Regions from separate parts of the Streptomyces sp. RK9 genome, predicted to be linked through region 4. Evidence: riboswitches for the same ligand, from Rfam matches in the RefSeq annotation. Region 4 holds a riboswitch; each other region holds the start of a gene.
The links. A riboswitch is a leader RNA that binds a small molecule or an ion and turns the genes downstream of it on or off. The one in region 4 is predicted to bind cobalamin.
Positions count from the first base shown of each region.

Region 1: another riboswitch for cobalamin. It lies ahead of metE (5-methyltetrahydropteroyltriglutamate--homocysteine S-methyltransferase); the one in region 4 lies ahead of AB6L24_RS39455 (ABC transporter substrate-binding protein).
Region 2: another riboswitch for cobalamin. It lies ahead of AB6L24_RS10610 (cobalamin biosynthesis protein); the one in region 4 lies ahead of AB6L24_RS39455 (ABC transporter substrate-binding protein).
Region 3: another riboswitch for cobalamin. It lies ahead of AB6L24_RS31560 (ribonucleoside-diphosphate reductase subunit alpha); the one in region 4 lies ahead of AB6L24_RS39455 (ABC transporter substrate-binding protein).

Region 1 is NZ_CP173703.1:4,631,529-4,635,514, forward strand. It holds gene metE (5-methyltetrahydropteroyltriglutamate--homocysteine S-methyltransferase) at 1-1,528, opposite strand, end outside; cobalamin riboswitch at 1,689-1,907, opposite strand; gene aceA (isocitrate lyase) at 2,018-3,304, opposite strand; gene AB6L24_RS19050 (short-chain fatty acyl-CoA regulator family protein) at 3,684-3,986, shown strand, end outside.
Region 2 is NZ_CP173703.1:2,626,777-2,630,762, forward strand. It holds gene AB6L24_RS10605 (cobyric acid synthase) at 1-1,360, opposite strand, end outside; partial or broken gene AB6L24_RS10610 (cobalamin biosynthesis protein) at 1,510-2,445, opposite strand; cobalamin riboswitch at 2,568-2,709, opposite strand; gene AB6L24_RS10615 (DUF397 domain-containing protein) at 2,852-3,118, shown strand; gene AB6L24_RS10620 (hypothetical protein) at 3,376-3,966, opposite strand.
Region 3 is NZ_CP173704.1:2,540,418-2,544,403, forward strand. It holds gene AB6L24_RS31560 (ribonucleoside-diphosphate reductase subunit alpha) at 1-2,234, opposite strand, end outside; cobalamin riboswitch at 2,365-2,524, opposite strand; gene AB6L24_RS31565 (hypothetical protein) at 2,630-3,310, opposite strand; gene mctP (monocarboxylate uptake permease MctP) at 3,419-3,986, opposite strand, start outside.
Region 4 is NZ_CP173705.1:439,652-443,637, reverse strand. It holds gene AB6L24_RS39465 (amino acid permease) at 1-892, shown strand, start outside; gene AB6L24_RS39460 (Mov34/MPN/PAD-1 family protein) at 976-1,398, shown strand; cobalamin riboswitch at 1,406-1,534, shown strand; gene AB6L24_RS39455 (ABC transporter substrate-binding protein) at 1,574-2,557, shown strand; gene AB6L24_RS39450 (FecCD family ABC transporter permease) at 2,602-3,678, shown strand; gene AB6L24_RS39445 (ABC transporter ATP-binding protein) at 3,675-3,986, shown strand, end outside.

The DNA of each region.
Region 1 (3,986 bases), on a different replicon from region 4:
CGAAGTACTGCACCATGTCGTTGCGTTCGGGCTCGCCGTGCACCAGGACGTCGATGCCGGTCTTCTCCTGGAAGGAGATGACCTCGCGGATCTCGTTCTCGATGCGCTGCTCGTACCCGGCGGTGTCGATGCGCCCCGCGCGCAGGTCGGCGCGGGCCGCGCGCAACTCCGTGGTCTGCGGGAACGAGCCGATGGTGGTCGTGGGAAGCAGCGGCAGGCCGAGGTGGGCGCGCTGGGCGGTCGCCCGCGCGGTGTACGGCTGCGAGCGACGGCCGTCGGCGTCGGTGACGGCCGCGGCCCTGGCCCGGACGGCCGGGTCGTGGGTGATCGCAGAACCGGCGCGCGAGGCCAGGTCGGCCCGGTTGGCGGCGAGTTCGGCGGCGATGGTGTCCGTACCCTGCGCGAGGCCCTTGGCCAGGGTGACGATCTCGCCGGTCTTCTGCTGGGCGAACGCGAGCCAGCGCAGGATCTGCGGGTCGATGTCGCGCTCGGCGGCGGCGTCGATCGGGACGTGCAGGAGGGAGCAGGAGGCGGCGACGTCGACCCGGTCGGCGAGGCCCAGGAGCGTCCCCAGGGTGGCCAGGGACTTCTCCAGGTCGTTGATCCAGATGTTGCGGCCGTTGACGACACCGGCGACGAGGCGCTTGCCGGGCAGGCCGCCCACTGAGGCGAGCGCGTCGAGGTTGGCGGCGGCCGCGTCCGTGAAGTCGAGGGCGAGCCCGTCGATCGGGGCCTTCGCCAGGACCGGCAGGGCGTCGCCGAGCCGGTCGAAGTAGGAGGCGACGAGCAGCTTCGGCCGGTCGGTGAGGGCGCCGAGGTCGCGGTAGGCGCGCTCGGCGGCGTTGAGGTCGGCCGGGGTGCGGTCCTGGACGAGGGCGGGCTCGTCGAGCTGCACCCATGCGGCGCCGGCCGCGCGCAGGTCGGCGATGACCTCCGCGTACACCGGAAGGAGCCGGTCCAGGAGGGTCAGCGGCTCGAAGTCCGCGGCGACGCCCGGGGCGGGCTTGGCGAGCAGCAGATACGTGACGGGGCCGACCAGGACCGGACGGGCGGCGAGGCCGAGCGCGAGGGCCTCCTTCAGCTCGGCGACCTGCTTGGTGGAGTCGGCGCTGAAGACGGTGTCGGGGCCGAGCTCCGGCACGAGGTAGTGGTAGTTGGTGTCGAACCACTTGGTCATCTCGAGCGGCGCCACGTCCTGGGTGCCGCGGGCCATGGCGAAGTAGCCGTCGAGGGCGTCGGCGTCGACGGCGGAGCGGTGCCGCTGAGGAACGGCGCCGACCATGACACTCGTGTCCAGGACGTGGTCGTAGTACGAGAAGTCGCCGGTCGGCACCTCGTGGACACCGGCCGCCGCGAGGCGCTGCCAGGTGGAGCGGCGCAGCTCCGTCGCGGTCTCCTTCAGGGCTTGTGCGGTGACGCGGCCCTTCCAGTACCCCTCGATCGCCTTCTTGAGTTCACGGCCTGCGCCCTGACGGGGGTAGCCGTACACGGTGGCCCGTGCTGCCGCGGCTGCGGACTTCGCTGTCACGGAAATCTCCTTCGCGAGATGACTCCTGAGAATCCCGGGACGGGACACGGACGCGAAGGGATGACGAACAGGACGGACCGCACACACGCCACTGGCACGGTGCTCCGCCTGTATGCACGCCGACCCGCCCACGAGGTCACCGGGATATCCGCACGCGATCGGTCACGTACGGGCAACGGGCAGGTCTTCGGACTCGCGGGCACGTCCGCCGAGGCGGACACCTACTGACCGTCGCTTCCCGGATCCGCGGCCGGATCCAGTGCTCATGACGGTGGTCGTTCCCACTCACCGCTGCGGGGCAGTCCCGGATTCCCACCGGGTTCCCTCTTACGACGCGCCTGCCTGGCGGACAGGGCGAACCAGCTGCACGCGTCAGATTAGAGGGTGGACGCGCTCCTGGGCAGCGGTGTTCACATTCCGGAACGTGAGATGAGACACGGGTCGGGGTCGTTTGGGCGCACGCCCGCACGGCCCCGACCTCGGCACGTCCTAGTGGAACTGCTCTTCTTCGGTGGAGCCGGAGAGCGCGGTGGTGGAGGAGGCCGGGTTGACCGCGGTGGACACCAGGTCGAAGTAGCCGGTGCCGACCTCGCGCTGGTGCTTGACGGCGGTGAAGCCGTGCTCCTGCGCGGCGAACTCCTTCTCCTGCAGGTCGACGTACGCGGTCATGCCGTGGTCGGCGTAGCCGCGGGCGAGGTCGAACATGCCGTGGTTGAGGGAGTGGAAACCGGCCAGGGTGATGAACTGGAACTTGTAGCCCATGGCGCCCAGTTCGCGCTGGAACTTGGCGATCTGGTCGTCGTCGAGCGCGGCCTTCCAGTTGAAGGAGGGCGAGCAGTTGTAGGCCAGCATCTGGTCGGGGTGCTCGGCGTGGAGGGCCTCCGCGAACTCGCGGGCCTGGGCGAGGTCGGGGGTGCCGGTCTCGACCCAGATGAGGTCGGCGTACGGGGCGTAGGCGAGGCCGCGCGCGATGACGGGGGCCATGCCGTTCCGGACCCGGTAGAAGCCCTCGGCGGTGCGCTCGCCGGTCACGAACTCGGCGTCGCGCTCGTCGACGTCGCTGGTGAGGAGGTTGGCGGCGAGCGCGTCGGTGCGGGCCACGATCAGGGTCGGCACATCGGCGATGTCGGCGGCGAGGCGGGCCGCGTTGAGGGTGCGGACGTGCTGGGCGGTGGGGACGAGGACCTTGCCGCCGAGGTGGCCGCACTTCTTCTCGGAGGCGAGCTGGTCCTCGTAGTGGATGCCGGCCGCGCCCGCCGCGATCATCGCCTTGGTCAGCTCGAAGGCGTTCAGGGGGCCGCCGAACCCGGCCTCGGCGTCGGCCACGATCGGGGCCAGCCAGTCCACGGCGGAGTCGCCCTCGCTGGTGGCGATCTGGTCGGCGCGCAGCAGCGCGTTGTTGATGCGGCGGACCACCTGCGGCACGGAGTTGGCCGGGTAGAGCGACTGGTCGGGGTAGGTGTGCCCGGCCTGGTTGGCGTCGGCGGCCACCTGCCAGCCGGACAGGTAGATCGCCTGCAGCCCCGCCTTGACCTGCTGCACCGCCTGGCCGCCGGTCAGCGCGCCGAGGGCGTGCACGTAGTCCAGCTCGTGCAGTTGGCGCCACAGCCGTTCGGCGCCGCGCCGGGCCAGGGTGTGCTCCTCGCGGACGCTGCCGGACAGCCGCACGACGTCCGCGGCGCTGTACGTGCGCTCGATCCCCTGCCACCGCGGGTCGGTCGCCCACCGCCGCGCGAGCTCCTCGGCCGTCGCCGTCGTCGTCCCTGCCTGTGCCATGACCGTCTCCCGGAGATTCGTGAACTGTGCGAACATCTGGCACTGAGTGCCTGAACAATCTGGGGTGCGGCCCACCGGATCCGTGCGTGGACAGGTGAGCAATGCTGCCGAGTCGGGCGGAAGGGCCGGGATCTCCGACGTCAGGGCTTGAGTTCGCGCCCCGGTTCCGCTCCGCCCGACGGAGTCCGGCGGGCCGCGGTTCGACTGTGGCATCGGCACTCAGTGCCAGCAAGCGAGGAGGCGTGCCAACTTCTGCGAATCTTCCGCAGCGGTTCTGCCAACTCTGTTAATGCTGGCGGGGCGAGTCTGCGTGACTACGATCGCGGGCGTGCCCGACAGGAAGGGAGCCTCGGATGAGTGAGTCGGACGGGAGCCACGAGTGAGCAAGACGTACGCGGGAGCGCGGCTGCGACGCCTGCGCGAGGAACGCCGCATGAGCCAGGCCGACCTGGCCAGGACCCTCGCCATCTCGCCGAGCTATCTGAACCAGATGGAGCACGACTCCCGCCCGCTCACGGTGCCCGTACTGCTGCGCCTGACCGAGGCGTTCGGCGTCGACCCGGGCTTCTTCTCCGAGCGCGACACCAGCAGGCTGGTGGCCGACCTGCGGGACGCCCTCACCGGAGAGGTCTCCACCGGCCAGGTGTCCGCGACCGACCTCTCCGACCTCGCCTCCCGCATG
Region 2 (3,986 bases), on a different replicon from region 4:
CGGGCGCGGGCACGAAGCGGCGGCCCGCGGCGCGCGCGACCTCGGTGAGGAAGCGGCGCCGGAACGCGTCGCTCTCCAGCGACCCGTGCCAGTGGGTGCCCCACACGGCCCCCACCCGACACCCGTCCAGGAAGGGGTCCCCGCCCAGGACCTCGGCGACGCCGTGATGGATCTCGTACCCCTCGACGTGCTCACCGAGCGCCTCGCCGACGGGCCGCGCCAGGGTCTTCTCCCGCCGGAACGTGACCCGTACGGGCAGCAGCCCGAGCCCGTCCACGGTCCCGGCCCGCGACTCGACGTCGTCCTCGATCCGCTCCCCGAGCACCTGGAAGCCGCCGCAGATCCCGAGGACCGGCCGGCCCTCGGCGGCCCGGCGCGCCAGCGCGTCCGCGAGCCCGCGCTCGCGCAACCACTCCAGGGCGTGCACGGTTCCGCGCGTTCCCGGTACGACGACGAGGTCCGCGTCGACGAGTTCCTCGGCCCGGTCCACGAACCGCACCACGACGCCGGGTTCGGCCGCGAGCGCGTCCACGTCGGTGAAGTTGGACATCAGCGGCACCGCGCACACGGCGATCCGCAGCACGTCCGCGCCGACGGGCGCCGCCACGACGGACTCCCGCACCGCCCCGCGCAGCGAGACCCGAAGACCGTCCTCCTCGTCGATGCCGAGCCCGTGCCGGAACGGCAGCACGCCGAAGGTGCTCCGCCCGGTGAGGTCGCGCAGCATGTCGAGGCCGGGTTCGAGCAGCGACACGTCCCCGCGGAACTTGTTGACGAGGAAGCCCGCGACGAGTTCCTGATCGGCGGGGCTCAGCAGCGCCACGGTCCCGAAGAACGACGCGAACACACCCCCGCGGTCGATGTCCCCGACCACGACGACCGGGAAGCGGGCGGCCCGCGCGATCCCCATGTTCACGATGTCGGTCCGCCGGAGGTTGATCTCGGCGGGACTCCCCGCCCCTTCGCAGATCACGGCGTCATACGTGCCCCGAAGCTCCTCCAGGCATCCCACGACGGTGTCGAGCAACGCCTCCTGCCGGCCCCCGTGATAGCCCCGGGCACTCATCTCGCCCACCGGCTTCCCCATGAGCACGACCTGACTCGACCGGTCGCTCCCCGGCTTCAACAGCACGGGATTCATCAGCGCACTGGGCTCCACCCGAGCGGCCTGCGCCTGCATGGCCTGCGCCCGCCCGATCTCGGCCCCTTCCCGAGTGACGAACGAGTTCAGGGACATGTTCTGCGCCTTGAACGGCGCGACGGAGACTCCCTTGCGGGAGAGCCACCGACAAATCCCGGCGGTGACCACACTCTTCCCGGCGTCGGAGGTGGTCCCGGCAACCAACAGCCCACCGCTCACGCGCCACCTCCAGGTCGCTGTGACTGCGCATGTGGCGCGGGCTGCCCGTGCTGCTCCGGCAGCCGATTGCCTGCCGTCTCCCGCTGTGGGCGATCGTCCCGCAGGGCGGGACGGGTGGGCACAGCCCACGGCGCCGGGTGCCGCTTGGTCGCGCGTGCACCCCGTGCAAGGTCAGCGGCCACAGCAACACCCAGGGCGAGCCACCCGACCCTCCGGGACAACTTCACGGCCCGCTCGATGTCGCCCACGGCGACAGCCCGCCCCTCGCCGTTGAGGACAGGCCGATGCTCAACCCGCCCCGCGTAGGACAAGGTCCCCCCGAGCCGCACCCCCAACGCCCCCGCGAAGGAGGCCTCGACGACCCCGGCATTGGGGCTGGGATGCTTCGAGGCGTCGGCCCGCCAAGCCCGCACCGCCCCCCGAGGGGACCCCCCGGCGACCACGGCGAGCACGCCGGTGAGCCGAGCCCCGGGCCACCCGGCGACATCATCGAGCCGAGCAGAAGCCCACCCGTACCGCAGATGGCGCGGGGACCGGTGCCCGACCATCGCGTCGAGCGTGTTGACGGCCCGGAACCCCAAAAGCCCCGGCACACCCCCGACGGCCCCCCACACCAACGCCCCCACGACGGCGTCGGACGTGTTCTCGGCGACGGACTCGACGACGGCCCGGGCGATCCCGTCGGCGTCGAGCGCCGCGGGATCACGCCCGCACAGATGGGGCAGCCGCTCCCGGGCGACGTCCACGTCCCCCGCGGCGAGGGCGCCCCCGATGGCGCGCGCCTCCCGCGCGAGGGAGGTCCCGCCGACGACGGCCCAGGCCGCGGCGGCGGTCAGCCCGACGGAAGCGGCACGCGAGCGGCGTACGGCGAAAGAAGCGAGCGCACCGGCGCCGACGGCGCCCCCGGCGCACACCAGGGTGTGCAGCGCGCCCCACCCGCGGTGGTCGCGCCACAGCACCCGCTCGACGGCCCCCGCCGCACGCCCGAACGCGGCGACCGGATGCCCGCGGCGAGGATCGCCGAGCAGCAGGTCACCGAGGAGTCCGGCGGCGGCGCCGTACGCGAAGTCGCGATCGGCACACATGGGGGTCAGCCCGCCGACACGCGGCGGAGGGCTCTCGGCCGCGACGGGGCCCCGGGCGGAGCAGGGGACGGCAACGGGCGGCCGCGCATGGCGATATGTCCTCACTCAGGGTTTCCGCGCCCTGGTTCGACGAGATCGGCGGCGAGAGTTCCTGGCTCCCGGGGATCGCGTCGGATCGCCCGGTGACAGTGGCGGGACCGCGCCGGATTCGCACCGGCTTCCTCTCCTGCCGCCGTAAATGGCTCCGGCAGTCCACCACGGCCCACGACGCCCGTCAACTCGCTGTTGACCTGCGACGGGAGAGTGTGCGGAGCTCCACACGGAAGGTTCCGGGGGCCGGTTTACGGCTAGGCGGGAGCAACGCCCGTTCGTAAACTTGAACATGACAGCAGGAGAGCGGCGCGGCATGCGGACCCGCTCGGGCGACGCCGACTCTTGTGAGCGCACGGGGCAAGGGGGCGGTGTGGCCGACGCGTACTTACCGGCAGCGCAGTGGTTCAAGAGCAGTTACACCGCCACGGCGGGCGGCGATTGTGTGGAAGTGGCCCGTCCCGGCGATCGGGTGTGGGTGCGTGACTCCAACCGCCGCGGCGAGACGCACCTGGCCGTGACGCCACCGGCGTGGCGTGCGTTTGTGAGGGCGGTGGCCTCGGGGAGAGTCGGGGTGGAGTGACCTGTCCCAGCGTGCGCACGGAAGGCTGGAGACCATGGGGGTTGAGAGCAGGCAGCTGCCACTGAGCAGGCATGTCCCGCCGTCCACCAGGCGGCTCGCCGTGGTGGTGTACTGCGGACTCTGCGGCTGCGTGGCCGCCCTGACGGGCGCGCTCGCCTCCCTCCTCGTCGAGGGCGTGCCGTTACGGCTCGTCGTGTGGCTGGCGACGTCCGCCGCCGTGGCGGTCGCCGCCGGTGTCGTGTGGGGCCGTGCGTCGCTCATCCCGCGCCCGCCCGTGGAGCGGGTCCGTCCGCGGACGCCCCGTCGGCCGGCGGGCGGGGCTCGGCCGGAGCGGCGGGGTCCTGGCGGCGGCCGCGCCTGAGGATCCGTACGACCCAGCCCACGGCGGCGGTGAGCAGTCCGCAGACGCCGCTGAGGACGACGGCGAAGTGCCAGGGGCTGATGTCGTAGTGCGCGACGACGCTCCGGCCGATGATCACGACGGGTGCGATCGTCACGACCACGACGGCCAGGCACAGCGAGACGCAGCCCGTCTTGGCGAGGAAGCTGAGCGTCTGCAGTTCCTGGGAGTGCAGGCTGCGCCGGTGCTCGTGGTCGAGGAGCCGGTCCAGCTCGCGGGCGAAGTCGGGGTCCTTCATACCCTCCCGGATGAGGTCGTTGACGTGGGTGGGGGCGGCGGGTGCCGTGAGGTCCTGGCCCGGCGGCGGGTCCGCCTCGCCCGCTCCGTCGGCGCCCGCAGGGGCAGGGACCCCAGGGGCGCCGGGGGAGCCGGGGGAGCCGTCCGGGGCGGCGGCTTGCGCGGCCGTCAGGTGGTGCCACAGCCACCGTGCCAACATGACGACCCACATGGCGCGAGACCTCCCCTCGT
Region 3 (3,986 bases), on a different replicon from region 4:
AACAGGTTCAGGGACTGCGCCTGGTCCAGGAACGGCGTGCGGTCGGCGGCCATGTCGATGAGGCCGCGCTGCGGGATCTCCCAGGCCGTGCGGTACAGGTCGCGGACGTCCTGGGGGACCCAGGTGAAGCCCTGCACCGAGCCGTTGGACTCGCGCAGCGCCTCGCGGGTCTGCGCGTCCCACACGCCGAGCCGCTTCAGCTCCTGCACCAGGTAGGAGTTGACCTGGAGGAACTCGCCGGACAGGGTCTCGCGCTTGAAGAGGTTGGAGACCTGCGGCTCGATGCACTCGTACACGCCCGCGATGGACGCGATGGTGGCGGTCGGCGCGATGGCGAGGAGCAGCGAGTTGCGCATGCCCGTCCTGCCGATACGTTCCCGCAGGGCCGCCCAGCGGTCGGGCCAGGTCAGCTCGACGTCGTAGTGGTCGGGGTGCAGGACGCCGCGCGCGGTGCGGGTCTTCTCCCAGGCGGGGAAGGGGCCGATGGGGGTCCCCCCTGCACCGGAGCCTGTCGAAGGTGCTTGGGGGCGCTCGGCGAGGTCGGCGGACGCCTCGTACGAAGCGAGCATGATGCGCTCGGCGATGCGGGTGGAAAGGGCGCGCGCCTCGGGCGAGTCGAACGGCAGCTTCAGCTGGAAGAAGACGTCCTGGAGGCCCATCGCGCCGAGGCCCACGGGCCGCCACTTGGCGTTGGAGCGCCCGGCCTGCTCGGTCGGGTAGAAGTTGATGTCCACGACGCGGTCGAGGAAGGTGACGGCCGTGCGCACGGTGGCGTCGAGCCGCTCCCAGTCGATGTCGCCGCTCGCCGTGTCGACGAACGCGCCCAGGTTCACCGAACCCAGGTTGCACACGGCCGTCTCGCCGTCGTCCGTGACCTCCAGGATCTCCGTGCAGAGGTTGGAGGAGTGGACGGTGTGGCCGGGCTCGGCGGTCTGGTTGGCCGTGCGGTTGGCGGTGTCCTTGAAGGTCATCCAGCCGTTGCCGGTCTGCGCGAGGGTGCGCATCATCCGGCCGTACAGCTCACGGGCGGGGATGGTCTTCTGCGCGAGACCGGCCGCCTCCGCCTTCTTGTACGCGGCGTCGAACTGCTCGCCCCACAGGTCGACGAGCTCGGGCACGTCGGCCGGGGAGAACAGCGACCACGGCTGGTCGGCGGCGACGCGGCGCATGAACTCGTCGGGGATCCAGTGCGCCAGGTTCAGGTTGTGGGTGCGCCGGGCGTCCTCGCCGGTGTTGTCCCGCAGCTCCAGGAACTCCTCGATGTCGGAGTGCCAGGTCTCCAGATAGACCGCGGCGGCGCCCTTGCGGCGGCCGCCCTGGTTCACGGCGGCGACGGAGGCGTCGAGCGTCTTCAGGAACGGCACGATGCCGTTGGAGTGCCCGTTGGTGCCGCGGATCAGGGAGCCGCGCGAGCGGATACGGGAGTACGAGAGCCCGATGCCGCCGGCGTGCTTGGAGAGCCGCGCGACCTGGTGGTAGCGGTCGTAGATCGAGTCCAGCTCGTCGAGCGGCGAGTCCAGGAGGTAGCAGGACGACATCTGCGGGTGCCGGGTGCCGGAGTTGAAGAGCGTCGGCGAGGACGGCAGGTAGTCCAGACGGCTCATCAGGCGGTAGAGCGCGGCGACCTCGTCCAGGGCCCGCTCGGAGGCGTCCTCGGCGAGACCGGCGGCCACGCGCAGCATGAAGTGCTGCGGGGTCTCGACGACCTTGCGGGTGATCGGGTGCCGGAGCAAGTAGCGGCTGTGCAGGGTGCGCAGGCCGAAGTAGCCGAAGCGGCGGTCGGCGCCGTCGGCGAGCGCGGCGTCCACGAGGCCGTCGAGGTGCTCCGCGTGCAGCGTGGCGAACTCGGCGGTGCGGTCCGCGATCAGGCCCTCGCGGTGGCCGACGGCGACGGACTTGGAGAACGACGTGACGCCCTGCGAGGCGGCTTCCTCGCGGATGCCGATGGTCAGGAGCCGGGCCGCGAGCTGCGAGTACGCGGGGTCCTCGGAGATGAGGCCGGCGGCCGCCTCGATCGCGAGCTCCCGCAGCTCCACCTCGTCGGCCTTCGCCGAACGGCCGCGCAGCGCGGCGGCGGCGACCCGGCCGGGGTCGGCGTCGGGGAGGTCGGCGGTGAGGTCGGTCAGGACGCGCAGCAGGGCGGTCCCCGGTCCGTCGGTGGTCTGCGCGGCCTGCTGGGCCTCGGCCTGCTCGGCGGCCTGCGCTGACGCGGGTTCGGCGGGCGCGATGGTCACGTGGTGCTCTCCCTCGCTCGGCTCTGGGCCTTCGAGGGGGCAGGACGGCACGGACGCGCCCGCGCAGGGGCGACTCCGCGTCCACCAACCCATTCCGCGAGGCCCGGACGTCTCTGGCACCGGGACCGGACGGTCCAGGTGCGCTGTCGGCAGGTCGTCGGACTCACCGGCGCATGTTGCGGGCGCGAGCGCACAAATGCGTACCAGTACACCGTTGCGGGACAGTTCCGGACTTGCACCGGATTCCCCTGCGGCGACAGCGAGGACGAGCATACATCTTGTGCTGGCTTTCGGTGCCACCCCTAGATGTTGTGTCGGAGGGTAGTGGCGCTGTCGCGCGACGGGGCGCCCTGAACCTCAACTCGGGGGCGGGGCGTGGCATTCCGAGGGGGCGTTCAGCCACCCGCGCCCGGCGGGTCCTGGGGCGCGCCGTCGCCGTCGCGGGGGATGTCGCCGCGCTCCACCGGCGTCGCGGGGGAGGTCTTCTTCGGCAGTACGGCGTCCAGCTCGGCCGCGTCCGCGCGGTGCGCCTCCTCGGCGGCGGCGCGCAGCGTGTCGCGGTCCACGAGGGCGGGGTCGGCGGAGAGCTGGATGCGCAGGCCGTGCTCGGAGCGGGCGTACGCGTGCCAGGAGCCGGACGCGTCGGTGCTGTCGGGCGCGCCGGGGCCCGGCGTGCGGTACCAGCCCTTGCCGTCCTTCTCGCAGCGCTTCGCGGGCGGGTGGAGGCCTCGGCAGGACGTGTCGTCGACGGTGCCCCGCTCCACGCCGACCTTGATCTGCGCGCCGCCCTTCCTCGCCACGTACACCGCCTGGAAGCCGTCGTCCCCGAGGACGCCCACGGACTGCTCCGCCAGCGTGAACCCGTCGGCCTCGGTCACGTACACGTGCGCCGTCCGGGTCTGGGCGGCGCGGGCGCGGTCCTCCAGGTCGGCCCGGGAGGGCGTCGATCCGGCGCCGGAGCCCGCGTCCTCGGAGGCCCTGTTCTCGGACCCGGCGGTCTCGGTGCCGCACCCGGTGAGGGCGAGGGGCGCGAGCAGCAGCAGGGCGGCGGGGAGCAGGAGGTGAGTGCGCGGCATGGGCCCATTCTTTCGTACGCCGGTTCGGGGCCGGAGGCGGCACGGCGAAGGCCGCCGCGCCCCGGGCGGGGACGCGGCGGCCTCCAGGCGGGGCCGGGGCCCCGGGCGTCAGTGCCCGGCACCCACCTTCGGCAGTTCGACCGCCACGCCCTTGTCGCCGGCGTCCGCGGTGTAGTCCTCCGGGGACGTCTCGTCGACGCCGTCGGGGGCGCCCGCGGCCCGCAGGACGAAGGTGAGGACGACGGTCACGACGACGTTCAGGACGAACGCGGTCAGGCCGATGTAGCCGATCTCACCGATGCCCGGGATCTCCTTGGACGAGCCGCCGAAGTGCTTCTGCGTCGGCGAGGCGACCCCGTACGCGGCGACCGTCCCGTAGATCATGCCGACCGCCCATCCCGCGAGCAGCGCCCACCGGTGGAACCAGCGCGTGAACAGGCCGCCGACCAGGGCGGGCATGGTCTGCAGGATCCAGATGCCGCCGAGGAGCTGGAAGTTGATGGCGACCGTCTTGTCCATGGTGAGGACGAAGGCGAGCGCGCCCACCTTCACCAGGAGCGAGACCAGCTTGGAGACCTTCGTCTCCTGGGCGGGTGTCGCGTCGGGCCTGATGAAGTCCTTGTAGATGTTGCGGGTGAAGAGATTCGCGGCCGCGATGGACATGATGGCGGCCGGG
Region 4 (3,986 bases):
GTCCGTCTCGCACCTGTGGGACAACGGCGGCTTCTTCCCCAACGGCATCGGCAACACGCTGATGACGCTGCAGATCGTGATGTTCGCCTTCCTCGCCGTCGAGCTGGTCGGCGTCACCGCGGGCGAGTCCAAGGACCCGAAGAAGACCCTGCCCAAGGCGATCAACACCGTGCCGTGGCGCATCGCCGTCTTCTACGTCGGCGCCCTGATCATGATCCTCTCGGTCGTGCCGTGGACGCACTTCCAGCCGGGCGTCTCGCCGTTCGTCGCCGCCTTCGAGAAGATGGGCCTCGGCGTCGGCGCCGCGATCGTGAACTTCGTGGTCCTGACCGCCGCCCTCTCCTCCTGCAACTCGGGCATGTACTCCACCGGCCGCATGCTGCGCGACCTCGCGCTCAACGGCCAGGGCCCGAAGTTCTTCACCAAGCTCACCAAGAACGGCCTGCCGCTGGTCGGCACCACCGCCTCCGCCGCGCTGATGCTCGTCGGCGTGTGGATCAACTACCAGTGGCCGGGCGAGGCGTTCAACTACGTCGTCTCCTTCGCGACCATCTCCGGCATGTGGGCCTGGATCATGATCCTGGTCTCCCAGATCAACTACCGCCGCAAGGCCGACCGCGGTCTCGTCCCGCAGTCCACCTTCCGCGCGCCGGGCGCCCCGTACACGAGCTGGTTCGCCCTCGCCTTCATCGGCATGGTCATCGTGATGATGGGCATCGACAAGGACGCCCGGATCTCGCTGTACTGCGCCCCCATCTGGGCCGCGATCCTGTGCGTGTCCTACCTGGTCCTCAAGAGCCGCAACCCGGAGGCCGCGGCCTTCAAGAAGCGCGTGCACACCGGCCAGGGCGTCGAGGGCGCCACGGATGCCGCACCGGTCACCAAGGACTGACCCCGGACACCATCTGTCCAGCATGCGGGCGGCCCCGTACCACACTTCGGTACGGGGCCGCCCCGCTGCTTATCCTGGCCGACATGCTGACCATCACCCAGGCCCTCCACGACCAGATCGTCGCGCACGCGCGCCAGGACCACCCCGACGAGGCGTGCGGCGTCGTCGCGGGCCCGGCGGGCAGCGACCGCCCCGAGCGCTTCGTCCCGATGCTCAACGCGGCCCGCTCGCCCACGTTCTACGAGTTCGACTCGACCGACCTGCTCAAGCTCTACCGCGATCTGGACGACCGCGACGAGGAGCCGGTGATCATCTACCACTCGCACACCGCGACCGAGGCCTACCCCTCCCGCACCGACATCTCGTACGCCAACGAGCCGGGTGCCCACTACGTCCTCGTCTCCACCGCCGACACCGACGACGCGGGCCCCTTCCAGTTCCGCTCGTTCCGGATCGTCGAGGGCGAGGTCGAGGAGGAGGACGTCAGGGTCGTCCAGGCATACTGAGCGCGAGCTTTACGACCCTCGAGGCGGCAGGACCCAGGAAGCCGGTGGAAATCCGGCGCGGTCCCGCCACTGTGACCGGCCGCGCCCCGCGCGCCCGGGAGTCAGGAACTGACCTGCCGCCTCCTCCACATGCACTCAGGGGACGCGGAAATCCCCTGGAGGAGGCCCGCACCCCATGCGTACCCGCGCCCTGCTCGCCACGGCGGCGATCCTGCTGCCGCTCACCGCGTGCTCAGCGTCCCCGTCGGCCTCGTCCTCCGGCGACGACGACTCCGGGAAGGCCGACGGCAAGGCCGCCGGATTCCCGTACACCGTCACCAACTGCGGGACGAAGACGACCTTCGACGCACCACCGAAGCGCGCGGTCACCATGAACCAGCACGTGACGGAGATCCTCCTCGAACTGGGCCTCAAGGACCGCATCGCCGGCACCGCCTACCTCGACGACAAGGTGCTCCCCAAGTACAAGAAGGCGTACGAGGCGACGCCCGTCATCGCCAAGGAGTACCCCTCCTACGAGAAGCTGCTCGCCGCCAACCCCGACTTCGTGTACGGCGGTTACGCGAGCGCCTTCGCGGCGGGCGACGGCCGCTCCCGCGACGCCCTCGCCAAGTCCGGCATCAAGTCCCGCCTGAACATCGAGGGCTGCGCCAAGAAGCCCGTCACGATGGACGACGTGTACCGCGAGGTGCGCGAGGCGGGCGCGACGTTCGGAGTCCGGGACCGGGCGGACAAGTGGGTGCGCGACGCGAAGGCCGAACTCGCCGCCACCGCGAAGCAGTCCGCCGACGGCGGCAAGAAGCCCGCCGTCTTCGTCTACGACAGCGGCGACAAGACGGCGTTCACCGCGGGCGGCCGCGGCATCGGCAACGACATCATCGAGCGCGCGGGCGGCCGCAACGTGATGTCCGACCTCGACAAGTCCTTCGGCGACGCCTCCTGGGAGACGGTCGTCGAGCGCCGCCCCGACGTCATCGTCATCTACGACTACGGCGCGTCCACGGTCGCCCAGAAGAAGAAGCGCCTCCTGGACGACCCGGCCCTCAAGGACGTCCCGGCCATCAAGAACAAGCGGTTCGCGGTGCTGCCGCTGTCGGACGTGGTCCTTGGGGTGCGGGCGCCGGGGGCGGTGCGGAAGCTGGCGGAGCAGTTGCGGTGAGCAGGCTGCGGTCTCGGGGCGGCGAGTTTCAGCCCGTCCGGCGTTTGAGGACGAGGCCGAAGGCCGATCGGCGGGCACCCGTCCCACCCGAGGGACGCACCGGCCTCCGCTTCACCGCCGTCATAGCCGCGCTCACCCTCGCCCTCGCGGCAGCGAGCCTCGCCGCCCTGGCCCTGGGCTCCGTCAGAATCCCCACGGCCGACGTGGTCCAGATCCTCACGGGCAACGCCGACCCCTCCCCGTTCCGCACGATCGTCCTCGACGTCCGCCTCCCACGGGTCATCCTCGGCGCGGCCGTGGGCGCGGGCCTGGCGGTGGTCGGCACCACCCTCCAGGCCCTCGTCCGCAACCCCCTCGCGGACCCCTTCCTCCTGGGCGTCTCCTCGGGCGCCTCCGCGGCGGCGGTCTCGGTGATCGTGCTCGGCCTGGGCGCGGGCATGGCGACCACGGTGACGATCCCGTCGGCGTCCTTCGCGGGCGCGTTCCTTGCGCTGCTGGTGGTGTACGCCCTGGCCAGGGAGCCGGGCGGCGGCTTCACGACGACCCGCCTGATCCTCGCGGGCGTGGCCGTCTCGTACGTCCTGGCGGCCCTGACCAGCCTGATCCTGGTCGTCTCGGCCCGCGCCGACCACCTGAAGGAAGTCCTGTACTGGACCCTGGGCGGCCTCGGCAGCGCCCGCTGGGACATGCTCGCGCTGCCGGTGACGGTCCTGGCCGTCGGCACGGCGCTGCTGATCGCCCTGGCCCGCCCCCTGGACCTGCTCCTGGTCGGCGAGGAGGGCGCGACGGTCCTCGGCCTGGACACGGCCAGGTTCCGCGCGGGCGTCTTCGTCCTGACCTCGCTGGTGACCGGCGTACTCGTCGCGCACAGCGGGGCCATCGGCTTCGTCGGCCTGATGGTTCCGCACGCGGCCCGGATGCTGGTGGGCGCGGCGCACCGGGTGCTGCTTCCGGTGGCGGCGCTGATGGGGGCGGTGTTCCTGGTGGTGGCGGACCTCGCGGCCCGCACGGTGGCGGCGCCGCAGGACATCCCGGTGGGCGTGCTCACGGCGCTCACGGGCGGCCCGTTCTTCTTGTGGCTGCTGCGGCGGGGGCGGACGCGGGAGGGGGCGGAGGCATGAATCCACGTACGGAAGCGCCGGGCCCCGGGCCCCTGCTGCGCACCGAGAACCTCACGTACGAGACCCCGTCGGGCCGCCGCCTGGTGGACGCCGTCTCACTCGCCGTCTCCGCAGGCGAGACAGTGGGCCTGGTCGGCCCCAACGGCAGCGGCAAGACGACACTGCTCCGCTGTGTGTACGGGGCGCTCAAGCCCACCGGCGGCCGGGTCCTGCTCGACGGCGACGACCTGGCGGACGCCGGGGTCAAGGCCCGCGCCCGCCGCGTCGCCACGGTCCCGCAGGACGGCCAGACGGGCTTCGAGCTCACC